4 regions of the Photobacterium swingsii genome follow, and region 1 is predicted to be linked to each of the others. Evidence: riboswitches for the same ligand, from Rfam matches in the RefSeq annotation. Region 1 holds a riboswitch; each other region holds the start of a gene.

Region 1 (4,214 bases):
TTCATATTAAGCCTTTATCGTAATTGTTATCTAGGTAGTAACTTTTTTGGGTAAATACGGGTTAAAATTAAGGACACACGATTAATGAGTGTGATCCGTGTTTTGCCAAGGGATAAGGCGTTTAAGTGCTTTATCCGCAAAAAAATAGAGCGCAATTGAGAATGACGCGAGAATAAAGAGCGCAGCGAACATTTCATCGATCAACATACGCGCGTTAGCTTGTAACATTAGGTAGCCTAAGCCTTCGCTGGAGCCAACCCATTCACCAACAACCGCACCAATAGGAGCCACAACTACTGCAACTCGAATACCTGATGCTAATGCTGGTAAAGCCGCAGGCAGACGAATGTGACGTAACAACTGCCATTTGTTGGCTCCCATTGTTTTTGCCAGATCTAAATAGCCCGTTGGTGTGTGACGTAATCCGTCGTAACAGCAGGTAGTAACAGGAAAGAAAATGATGAGTGCAGCCATGACGACTTTGGACGCAATGCCATAGCCCAGCCAAAGCATCAAAATAGGGGCAATGGCAAAGACAGGAATTGCTTGGCTTGCGATTAAAATAGGCAATAACCAACGTCTTAGGGGATCAAACAATAACATCTGCAGTGCAAACATTAGTCCCATAGAAAGCCCAAGCAACAGCCCCAATAAGACTTCAGATGCGGTGACTGATGCGTGATAAAACAAGACGTCATAACGCTGAAGTAATTTTTCAAACACGGCCATTGGTGTCGGTAGAATAAAGCTAGGCAAGTCAAATAAAACAACGGCTAATTGCCATAACCCGAGGATGATAGCCATACTAATCAGCAGGCGGATCACTGGGTGTGATACTGTATTTGACCATGATAGGGTTCGCTCACTTGCCTGCAAAGCAAGCTGAGGGTGATTAGCCATAATCTTGTTCCAAACGCGTGATGATATTTTGCTGATGCTGTGCGAGCTCTGCTGTGTAATCTCGTGGGGTTTGCCCTTGTGGTGTCGGTAGTGAAACCATCGCGGCAGGTGAGCCAGACATGAATAGGATTTGATCTCCTAATCGCAATGCTTCTTGCGGATCGTGGGTAATTAACAATACGGTCTTCCCTTTTAGTAAGGTGGCCGCAAGTGTTTGTAATTTATGACGTGTTACGGCATCTAATGCCGAAAAAGGTTCATCCATTAATACGATAGGCTTGTCTTGTAACAGCGTACGGGCAAGTGCAACACGTTGTCGCATACCGCCTGATAAGCTATCGGGGCGGGCATGGATGTGCTCACCAAGGCCGACATGGTTAAGTAATTCGCATGCGCGTTCTAGGCTATTTTCTGTTGGTTGCTCTGGGCTAAAGCGAGTGCTTAAACAGACATTATTAAGCACAGATAACCAAGGTAATAGTAGATCCTGCTGTGCCATGTACGCCACACGCCCTTCAATGGGAAGCTGATCTGAGACGGTGAGAGAACCTTGCCAATCTGCTTGCTCATTTAATAAGCCCGCCAATAAACGCAATAAGGATGTTTTGCCGCAACCACTTTTGCCTAGAATACAACTCCACTGACCTTGAGGTAGTGTGAGGTTGAGCTGTGAAAAAAGTGGTTGTTCACTGCTGTGGTAGCGAAGTTGGCATTGTGTCAGTGCGACAGCGACGCCTGCTTGCTCTCCTGCGCGGTGACTCATGGGTTGACTCATAGGGGGCATTGTTCTGTCCGTATTTTTATGCGGTTGGATCAAAATGACCAGCAAAGAAGTGATGAACAGGGCCGTGACCAGAGCCGATGTCTAATGAATCTGCATGATAGATAGCATGGGAAATGTAACCTTTTGCGTGAGTGACTGCCTCGACCAAATCGTAGCCTTGAGCGAGGAAAGATGCGATAGCAGCAGAAAGGGTACAACCCGTACCATGGGTATTTTTGGTCTGAATACGATGGGTACTAAAGCGAAACACATCATCGGCAGTAATGAGTAGGTCGGTACTGTTTTCGCTTTGCTCTAGATGGCCACCTTTTAGTAATACAGTTTTTGTATTGAGTTGGCGAAGATCCTCGATTAACGCATCCATTTCAGAATCAGTTTGAGGCACAGCGCAGCCTAGTAATGCCGCCGCTTCTGGTAGGTTGGGGGTAATAACATCGGCGAGGGGAAGAAGCATGTCTTTAAGTGTAGAGATAGCATCTTGTTGGAGTAATAAATCACCGCTAGTGGCGACCATTACTGGGTCGATCACCAAGTGGTTAGGTTGATATTGTTGTAGCTTTTTAGCAACCATAGCGATGATCTTGGTATCGCTTAACATGCCAATTTTAACGGACTTCACGTCTAAATCTGAGAAAATAGCATCAAGTTGTTGTTCAACGAATTCCGGTGAAATAGGTAAGATACCACTGACACCAAGGGTGTTTTGTGCTGTCAGCGCTGTGATAGCGGAACACGCGTAGCCACCAGTGGCAGAGATTGCTTTTATATCGGCTTGAATGCCCGCACCACCGCCACTGTCAGAGCCTGCGATGGTTAAAGTGATTGGTGTTTTAGATGGCGTTACCATAATTTATCCCTAAAATTGATGTAGGGATAACAGGTGCCAATAGTGCGATCTTAAGCGATCGGAATAGGGGACACAGCTGTTAGTTCCCTACGCCAGTGTTAACTGGATCAGGTTCAACGGGTCCCGCTTGGTATGTATACCTTGCAGTCTCAGCCTAAGGCTCCCCGACTAACTTTCAAACACACTGAAAATATCAATATGTTTAGCATTTTGTATGGCAGGGATTATAACGCAATCACGTGGATCATCTACCCCTATTCGAGATTATTTAAGATTTAGTCACTGTGTAAGTATTATAAGGTGATGAAATTATTGGAATAAAATCGTGTTAAGAATGGGGCAGATAACCAAATAGAAAGGTGGTGGGGGAGCCCATATCATAAATGTTGGATAGCAAAAAGGCGCTAAATAAGCGCCTTTTTGAGTCATGCATTCGAGTGAATTACATTTTTTTACAGTAAGCTGCGATAAGTACCATAGTTGTACCCGCTGCTTTACCGCTGATGTGTAGTGGGTTGTCGTTTAGACGAATACCACGAACAGCAGTACCTTGTTTAACAACAAGGCTAGAACCTTTAACTGGAAGGTCTTTAATCACAGTAACGTTATCGCCAGCTTGTAGCGGTGTACCGTTAACGTCAACAGTTTGGATTGATTCAAGCTCTTCAAGTGCGATGCCTTTCTCAGCCCATTCAACCATGTCTTCTTCCATGTACATCATGTCTTTAAGGTCTTGAGCCCAAGATTCTGATGCCGCAAGACGGTTAAGCATGCGGTAAGCCATGATTTGAACAGCTGGAGTTTGGCTCCACATGCTGTCGTTAAGACAACGCCAGTGGTTAGCTTCAACTGTATCTGCATCTTCGATTTGTCCACGACAAGTATCACAAACCATTACACAACAACCAGCAGTTTGATCCGGTGATGCTGGCACTTCATAAACACTTAGGTTGCTGTCTGAAGAACAAAGCTCACACTTAGATTCGCTGCGTTGTTTTAGAATATTTTCAATAGTCATTAGAAATTGTCCGTAGATTTTGTGAGGCCGTATTATGCCACCATTTAGTGAATTTGGAAGGCAAATGGGCATATATCACACAATTATATTGTAGCGACATACGGTTTAGTACAGCAAAAATAGCGCAAAAGTAAAAAAACGCAATTAATTATAGTTACAGCTATAAAGAAAAAGCATAATTAGCCGATGTTTAGTAGCATGCAAACAACATAATTAGAACATACATAAAGGATGATTATGAAAAAGGCCATTGCACTTATTAGCTTAGTAGCCCTGTTTGGCTGCACGGAAGAAGAAATCAAAGACACGCTGTCAGGCAAAACCAAGGTGTTTGCGGTTGAAAGCGTCGAAGTTGCGGGCTTAAGTGGCTTAGCGGACGGCACGCACTCTGTGACAGATAGCAAATTGGCGAGCCTTTTACCCGATGTATTCCCTAATGGGACTAAAGCTGATTTAGATAATTACGGAATTGGCACGCATGGGTCATCATGTGCGAAGATCGATACTACAACACCAGTATGTTTTGAAGATGGAAAAAGCTGTACGCCATCTGAAATGAAACAACTGAACTTGAAAGTGTATAAAATTGATCTTACAGATATCAAGTCAGCCTATGAGAACGCTAAGTTTTTCCCTACTTTGGCGACACAGTTAGGTATTGAAGG
Region 2 (4,214 bases), on a different replicon from region 1:
TCTCCCCATGTGAGAGTAGGTCATCGCCAGGCTTCAAATTTAGATATACGTATTGAACGACGTGTATCGGATAGACAGTTGACTGTTTATCACCGTGTGGAGCGGTAGTTCAGTTGGTTAGAATACCGGCCTGTCACGCCGGGGGTCGCGGGTTCGAGTCCCGTCCGCTCCGCCACTTATTCAGACAGAGTTAAGTCTTTAAAATAACTAATAGGGGTGTAGCTCCAATTGGCAGAGCAGCGGATTCCAAATCCGCGTGTTGGGAGTTCGAATCTCTCCACCCCTGCCATCTTTAAGGCTCTAGCAGAAATGCTGGAGCCTTTTTCGTTTCTGGTGTTTAGTGTTCAAGCAGCGGATTCACCGCTACCGACAATCAGCGCATGTTGGGCGTTCGGCTCTCTCTACCCCTGCCATCTTTAAGGCGCTAGCAGAAATGCTGGAGCCTTTTTCGTTTCTGGTGTTTAGTGTTCAAGCAGCGGATTCACCGCTACCGACAATCAGCGCGTGTTGGGCGTTCGGCTCTCTCCACCCCTGCCATCTTTAAGGCTCTAGCAGAAATGCTGGAGCCTTTTTCGTTTCTGGTGTAGCGGATTCACCGCTACCGACAATCAGCGCGTGTTGGGTGTTTGGCTCTCTCCACCCCTGCCATCTTTATGGCGTGAGCAGAAATACTGGAACTGGAAAGCTGGTTTTCATCTTGTTATTTTTTCTGTGTAAGGGTAGGATTTGCTTGCTGATGGCTTATCTAGCCGATCACGGGTGATGGAGTTCCACCTTTAACCGCTCACACTGAGATAATGACTCCTACTATAGTTAGGATAGATCTATCTATGGTGGGGTATTTGTCTATCATATTGTCTATCCTTAGAAATTCATTTAAGAGATAAATAGAGACAGTATGGCTCATCCTCTAAGTGCAAACCCCAAAATACTGATCCAGATTGTTCGCTGGACTCTTCTTATTACACCTGTCGCTATTTTGGTCGGCTCGTTGAATGCGTTCTTTTTATGGATCCTAAGCACAGCGACAACGATACGTGTTGATAACCCATGGCTGATTTATTTGTTACCTCTCGCAGGTATTGTGATTGTCTATTGCTATCGAAATCTGGGTAAAAACTCAGAGGGCGGCAATAATCTGATCATGGATGAGATACATCAACCTGGTGCTGGTATTCCCACTCGCATGGGACCATTGGTATTAATTACGACGGTAATTACACACTTGTTTGGTGGTTCGGCGGGCCGTGAAGGTACAGCGGTGCAAATTGGTGGCGCAACAACCCACTGGTTAGCGCGTGTTTTTAAACTTAACGAGGCGGATACTCGGCTCATATTAATCGCGGGGGTTGCTGCGGGGTTTGGCGCCGTATTTGGAACTCCGCTAACCGGCGCTATCTTTGCGTTGGAAGTCTTAGCTATTGGTCGCTTGCGTTATGACGCGATTATTCCTGCCTTATTTGCTGCCATTCTGGCGGATCTTGTATGTACGGCTTTAGGTGCGCATCATACGCATTACCGTATTGATTTCCTCGAAAATATTACGATCTTCGATCATGTGCTAAAAGTCGATGTTTGGCTGATGGTGAAGATAGTCTTTGCGTCTATTGCTTTTGGCTTAGCGGGTTATTTATTTGGTGAGTTAACCCATGCATTTAAAGATATTTTCAAAGCTACATTAAAAAACCCTTACGTCATTGTAGTCACGGGTGGCTTGATGGTGATTGGAATAACACATTGGATTGGTAACTATGATTATATCGGGTTAGGTGTTTACAGTACGCGTGAAGGCGGTGTCAGTATATTGAGTGCCTTCACCGACGGTGGGGCTGAATGGTATAGCTGGGCTCTAAAATTATTACTAACGGCAATTACCTTAGCGGCAGGATACAAAGGGGGAGAAGTCACTCCGCTCTTTTTTGTCGGTGCGACATTAGGTAACACCATGGCTTGGGTAATGGGAGCGCCTGTTGATTTATTTGCAGCATTGGGCTTTTTAGCTGTTTTTGCCGCAGCGACGAATACACCTTTGGCTTGTACCATTATGGGCGTGGAGTTGTTTGGTGCTGACCATATGTTGTATTTCGCTATTGCTTGCTATACCGCATATTACTTTAGTGGTCATACTGGGATCTACTCATCGCAACGTGTTGCTGTACCAAAACTTTTTGATGATGAAGGTGCACCGAAAATTACTCATAAGCTCGGTGAGTTGAGAGAAACGCATTCATCGCTATTGAAAGCGCTGGTAAAGAAATTTTCAAAATAATGGATAAGGCTGCTTTGGCAGCCTTTCTTTTTTGTACTGCTTAGACCAGATTTATTGGTTTCGCCCTTGCTGCGCTTTCTTCCCTTCCCTATACTCCTTGCTGAAACTTGTCGGAGTGCCATTTGGCTGAGACCGCATTGCGGGATCCGTAGAACCTGATCAGGCTAATACCTGCGAAGGGAACAAGAGAAAATCTTCTGTTTAACGGCACTAATATATCTTTTCGTCGCTGTTAAGCTATCAGATGATGCTGCACACCCTACGTGTACGCCTCTTGTTTATGCACCAATCCGCCAAGCAAATATCCCAACCATGGAACCGTAAGGATTTTGCTATGTCGATTCGCAAACAAGCGAGACTGGAAGCTAAACAATTTATAGATTCACTTACTGCCCAACCATACCCTAACTCCCAGAAGGTCTATGTTGAAGGTAGCCGCCCTGATATCCAAGTACCCATGCGAGAAATTGCACTGGCCGATAGCTTAGTGGGTGGTACTAAAGATCAGCCTATCTTAGAGCCTAATGAAGCGATTCGTGTTTACGACACTTCAGGTTTCTACACCGATCCTGAGCAAGATATTGATATCTACGCGGGATTACCAAAGGTGCGAGAGGTTTGGATTACTGAACGTAATGACACCGAGCTGCTTGATGATCTGAGTTCCGCTTACTCTAAAGAGCGCCTTGCTGATGACAGCTTAGATGAGCTTCGTTTTGGTGAGCGAGCACGTATTCGTCGTGCGAAAGAGGGGGCATGCGTTACTCAGCTCCATTATGCGCGCCAAGGTGTGATAACGCCTGAAATGGAATATATCGCCATTCGCGAGAACATGGGGCGTGCAAAATACCGTGACGAGGTCTTGAACCATCAGCACCCCGGTATGAATTTTGGTGCTAATCTACCAGAAGAAATTTCAGCCGAGTTCGTTCGCAAAGAAATTGCTGAAGGTCGAGCAATTATTCCTGCCAATATTAACCACCCAGAATCAGAGCCAATGATCATTGGCCGTAATTTCTTAGTTAAAGTGAACGCCAATATTGGTAACTCCTCAGTGAGTTCCTCCATAGAGGAGGAAGTTGAGAAGTTAGTGTGGTCGACTCGTTGGGGCGGCGATACTGTGATGGATTTATCGACAGGGCGTAATATCCACGAAACACGTGAGTGGATCATTCGCAATAGTCCAGTTCCGATCGGTACAGTACCTATGTACCAAGCACTTGAAAAAGTGAATGGCATCGCCGAAAACCTCACTTGGGACGTTTTCAGAGATACGTTACTAGAACAAGCGGAGCAAGGGGTTGATTACTTTACTATCCATGCGGGTGTATTGCTGCGCTATGTGCCTATGACGGCAAAACGCGTGACTGGCATAGTGTCTCGCGGTGGCTCTATCATGGCGAAGTGGTGTCTGGCTCACCACGAAGAAAGTTTCTTGTACCTTCATTTTCGTGAGATCTGTGAGATTTGTGCCAAGTACGATATTTCACTCTCGTTAGGCGATGGCCTTCGTCCTGGTTCTGTGGCCGATGCTAATGATGAAGCGCAATTTAGTGAGCTACGTACCCTAGGTGAATTAACGAAAGTCGCTTGGGAATACGATGTTCAGGTGATGATCGAAGGCCCTGGGCATGTGCCAATGCATATGATTAAAGAAAACATGGAAGAGCAACTTAAGCACTGCCATGAAGCCCCTTTCTATACATTAGGCCCGCTGACTACTGATATTGCACCCGGTTACGATCACATTACCTCGGGTATTGGCGCCGCCATGATAGGTTGGTATGGCTGTGCCATGCTTTGTTACGTTACCCCTAAAGAACATCTTGGCTTACCGAATAAAGAAGACGTTAAAGTGGGTCTGATTACCTATAAGTTATGTGCTCATGCGGCTGATCTTGCGAAGGGTCATCCTGGTGCGCAAGTCCGCGATAATGCCTTATCA
Region 3 (4,214 bases), on a different replicon from region 1:
GCCGCCAATGTTCAAGCGCTGGTTGTGCCAGGATCTGAGCAAGTCAAAGCCCAAGCAGAGCAAGAAGGCTTGGATAAAATATTCATCGATGCAGGCTTTGAATGGCGTCTACCAGGTTGCTCTATGTGTCTCGCGATGAACAACGACCGCCTAGGGCCAAAAGAGCGCTGCGCCTCCACCAGCAATCGTAACTTTGAAGGTCGCCAAGGCCGTGATGGCCGCACCCACCTTGTCAGCCCAGCAATGGCAGCCGCTGCCGCGTGCGCAGGCCATTTTGTAGATATTCGTGACTTAGACAGCGCAACGGCATAATCGAGAGGAAGGTAACAATGGCAGGTTTTAAACAACATACAGGCTTGGTTGTGCCGCTAGATATCGCCAACATCGATACCGACGCAATCATCCCTAAGCAATTTCTACAAAAAGTGACACGTACAGGCTTTGGAAAACATTTGTTCCACGACTGGCGTTTTCTTGATGATGCCGGCGAACAAGCAAACCCTGAATTTGTAATGAATGCGCCGCGCTATCAAGGGGCAAGTATTTTGCTGGCACGTGAGAACTTCGGTTGTGGCTCTTCACGTGAACATGCGCCGTGGGCGCTAGCAGATTACGGCATCCAAGTGATGATCGCACCGAGTTTTGCCGACATTTTTTATGGCAACTCGATCAACAACCAAATGGTGCCAGTACGCTTGCGTGAACAAGAAGTCGATGAGATTTTCCAGTTTGTCGAAAACACAGAAGGTGCTGAGATCCAGGTCGATTTAGAAGCCATGTTAGTCACGGCTAACGGCAAGCAATACCACTTTGAGATTGATGAATTCCGCCGTCATTGCTTATTGAATGGGTTGGATAACATCGGCCTGACGCTGCAACATGAAGATAAAATTGCCGCTTACGAAGATAATATCCCTGAATTTTTAAGGTAAACATTGTATTTGTTAGCGTTTACTTACGTGATAAGAGCTAACCACAACACCCTGCCTCGCAGGGTGTTGTTTTATCTTCTACTTGCTATTTACTGCTTACACCACTTATACCAATCTGGGTAAGTAAATGTTCAGGTGATTGCGCAGGAAAAAGTACTGAAAACAAGGCGTAGATTGCAGATAGCTAGTTGTTCTACCTACAAAATCTATAACGCAGTTATCATTGATTTTAACCAGCAAGAACGATCAGTTACTTAGTTAGATTGGTATTCTTCAACCGACTGTAAACTCTGCAATAAAAAGCCGTTCACCTCGGTCTATAGTTGTTATACCAATCTGGTTAAGTAAATGTTCAGGTGATTGCGCAGGAAAAAAGCACTGAAAACAAGGCGTAGATTGCAGATGGCTAGTTATTCTATCTACAAAATCTATAGCGCAGTTATCACTGATTTTAACCAGCAAGAACGATCAGTTACTTAGTTAGATTGGTATTAGGTTATTACAGATTAAAAAGGTTGATTATGCCGTCTCGTCTTTCACTTACCTTACACCTTATTTTGGCTTCATTCATTTTACTCGTCAGCAGCACAGTGTTCGCAGCCCCCAAAGCGGATTTATGGCCATACTGGCAAGGCAGTGATGAGGCTAATTCCATGCCAATCAATCATCAATTGTGGCAACAGACGCTTAATCACTACATAGTGCAACAGGGTGAGCAAACACTAATTAGCTATCACCAAATCGATCAAGAGGGAAAATGGCAGCTTGATCGCTACATTCGAGAAATGAGTAAACTCAACCCGTTGGCATACCGCAAAGCAGAACAATTTGCCTACTGGGTCAATCTGTATAATGCACTGACCGTCAAACTCATTGTTGATAATTACCCCGTCAAATCGATCACAAAACTCGGCGGCTTGTTTAGTTTTGGTCCATGGGATGATGAAGTGGTCACGGTCAACGGCAAAAAGCTCACCCTCAATGATATCGAGCACCGTATCTTGCGTCCGATTTGGCAAGACAAACGTATTCACTATGCAGTGAACTGTGCGAGTCTAGGTTGCCCTAACCTACAACCCCATGCCTTCACGGCCAGCAATAGTAACCACTTACTCGATCTAGCCGCCAAACAATTCATCAACAGTAAAAAAGGCGTTCTTAGCACGAATAACAAGACCCAGCTGTCGTCCATCTACGATTGGTATCAAGCAGACTTCGGCGACACAACGCAGCTCCAGCAACACTTAAATCAGTACCGCACCACACCTGTGGTACTCAAAACAATTGATTATGATTACGACTGGGCATTGAACGAGGCAAAATAATGCCAATCATTGTCTTCATGCCCTAGCAACACCACGCTTGCACTATTACAATGACGACGTTCTCATTGGGGAGCTAAATAGAAGGTTTACACTTTCTTTCGGCTGAGATTGCACACGCAGAACCCACAGAACCTGAACCAGCTAATACTGGCGTAGGAATTGAGAAGTCGCTAAGTCAGCCTCTGTTATTAGGTCGCCCTTAAGCCACCCTTTTCTCAACCCTCGCTCATTTGATTTATTGCCAGCAGGATGCATCGGCATCAGGAGCGCTTTGTGAAAAAACTACTACCTTTACTTACCTTAACGCTTGCGAGCAGCAGTGTATTTGCCACCGAACAAGACCCAAAAGCAACACTAACGGTTTATACCTATAGCTCATTTGCCTCAGATTGGGGGCCAGGCCCAGCCATTAAAACCGCATTTGAAGCTGAGTGTGACTGTCACTTAAACTTAGTGGCGCTCGATGATGGCGTGTCTATTCTTAACCGCGTGCGCTTGGAAGGTAACAACAGCAAAGCAGATATCTTATTAGGGCTTGATAACAACCTTATCGAAGAAGCTAAAAAAACAGGTCTGCTAGCACAACACAAGGTCGATACCAGCAAAGTTACGCTGCCAAATGGCTGGAATGACACCACCTTTGTGCCTTACGATTATGGTTACTTTGCCTTTGTTTACGATAACACTAAGTTGAAGAACCCACCAAAGAGCTTAAAAGAATTAGTCGAACGTGATGACCTATCGATCCTTTACCAAGATCCTCGTACTTCAACCCCTGGCCAAGGCTTGATGCTGTGGATGAAATCGGTTTATGGCGATCAAGCAGCCAATGCCTGGCAGCAACTGGCCAAGAAAACAGTCACCGTCACCAAAGGTTGGTCCGAAGCCTATAGCATGTTCCTCAAAGGTGAGGCAGATATGGTGTTGTCATACACCACCTCTCCGGCTTACCACATCATCGCAGAACAAAAGAACCAGTATATCGCCGCTGATTTCAGCGAAGGGCATTACATGCAAGTGGAAGTGGCCGCCAAACTTAAAAACAGCCCACACCCTAAGTTAGCGGATCAATTTATGGACTTCATTGTTAGCGATGGCTTCCAATCTAATATGGCCACAGGTAACTGGATGTACCCAGTAACAAATCAACAACTGCCTGACGGTTTTAACCAGCTGACGATACCTGCAACAGCGCTTGAGTTTGATGCGAAGGAAGTCGCTAAACAACGCCGCAGCTGGATTCGCGAATGGCAACACGCCCTCACGCAATAAAGGCATTTCGTTTGAACACTCGCTTTACCTCGTTATTACCCGGCATCACTGCTGCCGGGTGCATCACCGCATTAATGGTATTTGCCATTAGTGCCCTGCTCGGACACGCCGATGAACTATCACCGCAGACATTGTGGCACGACCCGTATTTACGCCATGTCACTGGGTTTAGTTTCTACCAAGCATTCCTCTCAACCCTATTGAGTGTGGTACCTGCGATCCCCGTCGCCTATGCACTTTCTCGCCGTCAATTTATCGGACGTGCTTTGTTGTTACGGCTCTTCGCCATGACGCTGGTACTGCCTGTCTTGGTCGCCGTGTTTGGGTTACTGTCAATATATGGAAAAAGCGGCCTACTGAATCAATGGTTTGCTGCTGCAGGTTGGGATATCACCCTCAATATTTACGGATTAAGCGGTATCTTACTCGCCCACATTTTTTTAAACCTGCCCCTCGCGGTGCGTCTATTACTGCAAAGTTTAGAAGGGATCCCACATGAGCAGCATCAGCTCGCCGCACATTTAGGTGTGACAGGCTGGAACAAGTTTCGTTTAGTCGCTTGGCCTCGATTGCAACAACAACTACCGCATGTGATCGGCTTGATCTTTATGCTGTGTTTCACCAGTTTCGCAGTGATCATGTCACTGGGTGGCGGACCTAAAGCCACCACCATTGAGCTCGCTAT
Region 4 (4,214 bases), 410 kb from region 1:
TCGAGCAAGATGGTAAAACCTTCATGAAATTCTACGGCATGTCTTCACAAAGCGCGATGGACAAGCACTCAGGCGGCGTTGCGAAATACCGCGCAGCTGAAGGTAAAACCGTACTATTGCCTTACCGTGGCCCTGTTGAAAACACTATCCAAGACATCATGGGTGGCGTACGTTCTACTTGTACTTACGTAGGTGCAGCGCAGCTTAAAGAACTCACTAAGCGCACGACCTTCATCCGCGTTCAAGAACAAGAAAACAACGTGTTTGGTAAAGAGTAAGCACTCATACAGCATGTAACAAAATAAAGACTATCAGGCCGCTTTTTAGCGGCCTTTTTTGTATCTTATAGTTCAGAATCGTTTCACCTGTTCTTCACTATTATTATTACCAAAGCTTCGTTTTGTTACAGCAGAATAAATGACTTGCTCGTTTTAAATAACCCTTGCTTATTTATTGTAGTTGCTCATATACCGATAAGCGTCCAATAAGAAAGGTAACTGCAGAAAATATTCCTTGACCAATCACCCACAGAAGCAATACAAGTAGCAATGGATGCTGATATCAATAGTAATACACAGAGAAAAAACAAGGATAGACGATGAAATTAGCCTTACGTAAAGCTCAATCGAGCGACCTAGATTATCTCGTCGAGCTACGTGACGCCACTATGCGTGATTATCTTCTTGAAATTGGAGGGAACGTAACACGTGAAGCTTACGAACGGAATATCATGTGGAAATTTGAAGAAGCAGCGCAAATCATCCAAGTTGATGGTCAAGACGCAGGGTTCTGGCGCGTCGTTTTCGAGGAAGACAAAAACCGTTTCTACTTAGATTTAGTCCAAGTTCACCCTGACTTCAATGGTAGAGGCATAGGTAAAACGCTCATTCACAACCTTATCGACCAAGCGCAGTCAGAGGGCAAAGGGCTCGCTCTGTCTGTTTGGAAGATCAACGTTGCAGCTCGTCGCCTATATGAGAAGCTCGGTTTCGTTATTTATGGTGAAGATGGTAATGAATGGTTGCTAGAATATAAATACGCTTAATTATAATTAGTCTAATAACACCGAAGTTAGAGACTGGTTATTTTCATCACTTGTAAAAGGTCTCCAATCCCCTCTAAAAGTGCCAATCTAAGTTTGATACTCTCGGTTAAAATTACGCAGTATTACTGAATTTAACGGGTAACACTTTAAACACGGCTGGCCTAGGTTTCGAAAATATAACCGCATAAATTTGATACCCACAGACCTTTCAAAAAAGTCTGTGGGTACTGACTTACCCAATCAGATCACGTACCGCGGTTCTTGGGCATTCGGCATGACAGATCGCTGAAACCAGTGCCACACTGTCGACTCCAGTTGCTATCACCGCATCAAGATTTGATGCATTAATCCCGCCGATTGCCACTATAGGTAAGGGACTTTGGGCGACGGCATTCGCCAGTCCATCAATGCCCCACTCCTTTTGGATATTGGTTTTCGTCGGGGTCGCAAAGATTGCGCTCAATCCTATGTAGTCAATAGGTAAATGTTTGGCTTCAATCAGTTGCTGTTCATTTTCTACCGACAGTCCCAGTATCTTATCTTTACCAATCAATTGACGTGCGATGTTAGCTGGCATATCAGATTGGCCCAGATGTACACCGTCTGCATCGACAGCCAAGGCCACATCGACACGATCATTAATAATGAGTGGAACCCCAGTGCCCTGCAAAATCGTTTTAACGGCTAAGGCTCTTTCAATAAAGGTACGCACATCACCATGCTTTTCTCGAACCTGTACCATAGTCACACCGCCAATAACGGCTTCTTTAACCACACGTTTCATGGTTTCAAGATCTTGCAGGTCATCAGTTACCAGATATAAACGACACGAACGCATTATTCCCCCCAACACTAAGCCAACTTCAGACGCTGGATGATCATTTCTTCATCAAGCTGATACAGAATATCGAGCAAATTACACTGCAAGCTACCTGGGCCTTTCGACTGTTCGGCAGCCATTTCACCTGCTACGCCGAGTATCGCCGCAGCTGCTAATCCAGTCTCTTCTCCGATAGCCGCAAAAGCACCAGTCAGTGCACTGAGGGTACAGCCCATTCCCGTTACGTGAGGCATCATGGCATGACCATTATGAAGCTGGATCTGCCCTTCATCTGTTACAACAAAATCAACTTCACCTGAAATCACGACATTGCATTGATACTCTCGGATCAAAAAGCGCGCTGCACCTACTGCCGCTTCAGTGCTATCAAGTGCATCGACGCCTTTGTTTTGCCCTTTTTCACCCGCTAAAGAAATGATTTCTGAAGCATTGCCTCGAATAATCAACTTCTTAGCCGCCTTCGCAATTTGGCGAGACGTTTCTGTTCGTAAGCGGCTGGCACCACAACCAACAGGATCAAGCACAACCGTTTTATTATGGATATTTGCCTGCTCGACAGCGAATACCATACGTGGCACCCATACACTGTCCAAGGTACCAATATTAATGACCAGTGCGCCGGCAAAAGACATCATTTCAGCCATTTCTTCACGAGAATGTGCCATGATCGGCGAAGCACCAATGGCCAGTAGCGCATTGGCAGTATTGTTCATGACGACATAATTGGTCAGGTTCACAACCAGTGGTTTCTGCTCACGAACGGCATGCAGAGCGTTAATGATGGTTTGTGTGTTCATGTTTTCCCTCAGCGATTGCTGTTATCAATTCCGGTAGCGGATAGGAAGAACCTGAGGGAAGAAACTGATATGAATACTGAGGCTGGATTCGACATATTTTGCTCCAGCCAAGCCAATAATGTTGATAAAGGTGGATCATCATTAGCTAGACATATAGTTCCCTACGCCAGTGCGAACTGAATCAGGTTCAACGGGTTTCGTAATATACGCTCTCAGCCTTTCGGCACCCCGACTATCTTTTCAAATAGTAACAAGCTCAATGGAAGAACGACAGACAAAACTTATTAGGTCTTTGTTGAGTGCCACCTATTGCTGCGATCCCCCTATTCCTCCCTCAAAAATTCCATAGAAATCTACTCTTCAGCACCTATTGAGATAGTATTTTTCGAGAAAACGCGCATAATCTGGCTATACAACACTCTAGAAGAAATTACCTATGACTGACTTTCAATATTACTTTCATCAACTTCCTTGTTTTAACTGTAAAAAAACCACAGTAAGTACTGATCTTGGTTGGTTAACCGCGGCGATGAAAGAAGATGTCTTGGCACAACTGGCTGCAATTATCGAACAGGGTAAGGTTGAAGCTGATCTTTCAGTGAACGTAACCTGTACTAAAGACGAAGCGCGTGATTACTTATTACTGAATTTCTACGGTTATTCAGAAGAAGAACTTGCAGATCAAATTGAAGCAGACGACGAGCAAGAAGTCGCAGATGAAATAGCGGAACTACTGGCAGACGGTAACGAAAAGGCCGTTTTTGAGCACGAAATCGCGCTACAAAGTTGTACTGATTGCGACATTGATTAATCGTTGATCAAGTGTAATCACTGAATCAAGCGTATAAATAAGCCCCGTACCTGTTGGTAATATCAACGGGTACGGGGCTTTTTTTGCTGAGTTGCAAGCACTCAATATCCGCTAGCTAATCCCTATTCCATGGGTAAATTTTTTCTGACGTGTGCTTTTGAAAAAACTCATAATTGTGCTGCATAAAGTCATCTTTTTTGAGTGCTTTTGGGTTCCACTGCTTAAGATCTAACTCAAAATCAAAATCAGATGCGGTTAAGTGCAGCTGACTAAATTTACGTTTTGCTATTCTGTAAATCGCGGTATCTGGTTCATGACAATCAAACACAATCTGTTGTTCAGCTTGATTATTAACTGTCAGTTTAGCTTCGTATGGCGTTGCTAGGGTGCAAGGTGTTTTCTTGATGAAAGTAAAAAGAAAATCACCATCGTATGTCGTGTTTAGGTAGATCGCTAATTCGCGATCCACATCAACCTGACGAAACACCAATTGCTTCGTATGTGGCGTGCGTGCACTTTGCATTGCAGTCGTATCGGGGCTAATCAGTTGGCTATCTATCCATAACCACCCCATATCATGCTTCATGTAGGTCAACGCCCGATAAGACTGGTAACCTAAATAGCTAAAAATCGAGAGACCGATAACGCCAAGGACTAATAAGGCTTTATACAAGGTTTTCATACTATGCCTCACTCGAAGTACGGTTTACTCTGTAATAC

The links. Region 1 has a riboswitch for thiamine pyrophosphate ahead of thiD (bifunctional hydroxymethylpyrimidine kinase/phosphomethylpyrimidine kinase). Riboswitches for the same ligand answer to the same signal wherever they lie in the genome.
Region 2: another riboswitch for thiamine pyrophosphate. It lies ahead of thiC (phosphomethylpyrimidine synthase ThiC); the one in region 1 lies ahead of thiD (bifunctional hydroxymethylpyrimidine kinase/phosphomethylpyrimidine kinase).
Region 3: another riboswitch for thiamine pyrophosphate. It lies ahead of thiB (thiamine ABC transporter substrate binding subunit); the one in region 1 lies ahead of thiD (bifunctional hydroxymethylpyrimidine kinase/phosphomethylpyrimidine kinase).
Region 4: another riboswitch for thiamine pyrophosphate. It lies ahead of thiM (hydroxyethylthiazole kinase); the one in region 1 lies ahead of thiD (bifunctional hydroxymethylpyrimidine kinase/phosphomethylpyrimidine kinase).

The regions. Positions count from the first base shown of each region.
Region 1 covers NZ_AP024853.1:121,819-126,032, forward strand. Annotated here, with positions in the region: gene OCU77_RS17900 (ABC transporter substrate-binding protein) at 1-5, opposite strand, end outside; partial or broken gene OCU77_RS17905 (ABC transporter permease) at 82-831, opposite strand; gene OCU77_RS17910 (ABC transporter ATP-binding protein) at 893-1,663, opposite strand; gene thiD (bifunctional hydroxymethylpyrimidine kinase/phosphomethylpyrimidine kinase) at 1,701-2,531, opposite strand; TPP riboswitch at 2,599-2,708, opposite strand; gene OCU77_RS17920 (PhnA domain-containing protein) at 2,974-3,549, opposite strand; gene OCU77_RS17925 (hypothetical protein) at 3,787-4,214, shown strand, end outside.
Region 2 covers NZ_AP024852.1:3,731,164-3,735,377, reverse strand. Annotated here, with positions in the region: rRNA gene rrf (5S ribosomal RNA) at 1-32, shown strand, start outside; tRNA gene OCU77_RS16985 (tRNA-Asp) at 99-175, shown strand; tRNA gene OCU77_RS16980 (tRNA-Trp) at 213-289, shown strand; fluoride riboswitch at 750-814, shown strand; gene OCU77_RS16975 (voltage-gated chloride channel family protein) at 899-2,269, shown strand; TPP riboswitch at 2,371-2,468, shown strand; gene thiC (phosphomethylpyrimidine synthase ThiC) at 2,604-4,214, shown strand, end outside.
Region 3 covers NZ_AP024852.1:3,335,159-3,339,372, forward strand. Annotated here, with positions in the region: gene leuC (3-isopropylmalate dehydratase large subunit) at 1-312, shown strand, start outside; gene leuD (3-isopropylmalate dehydratase small subunit) at 330-932, shown strand; gene OCU77_RS15020 (DUF547 domain-containing protein) at 1,454-2,257, shown strand; TPP riboswitch at 2,314-2,433, shown strand; gene thiB (thiamine ABC transporter substrate binding subunit) at 2,531-3,529, shown strand; gene thiP (thiamine/thiamine pyrophosphate ABC transporter permease ThiP) at 3,604-4,214, shown strand, end outside.
Region 4 covers NZ_AP024853.1:1,539,309-1,543,522, reverse strand. Annotated here, with positions in the region: gene OCU77_RS23980 (GMP reductase) at 1-278, shown strand, start outside; gene OCU77_RS23975 (GNAT family N-acetyltransferase) at 599-1,045, shown strand; gene thiE (thiamine phosphate synthase) at 1,278-1,883, opposite strand; gene thiM (hydroxyethylthiazole kinase) at 1,898-2,683, opposite strand; TPP riboswitch at 2,825-2,924, opposite strand; gene OCU77_RS23960 (hypothetical protein) at 3,120-3,494, shown strand; gene OCU77_RS23955 (hypothetical protein) at 3,610-4,176, opposite strand.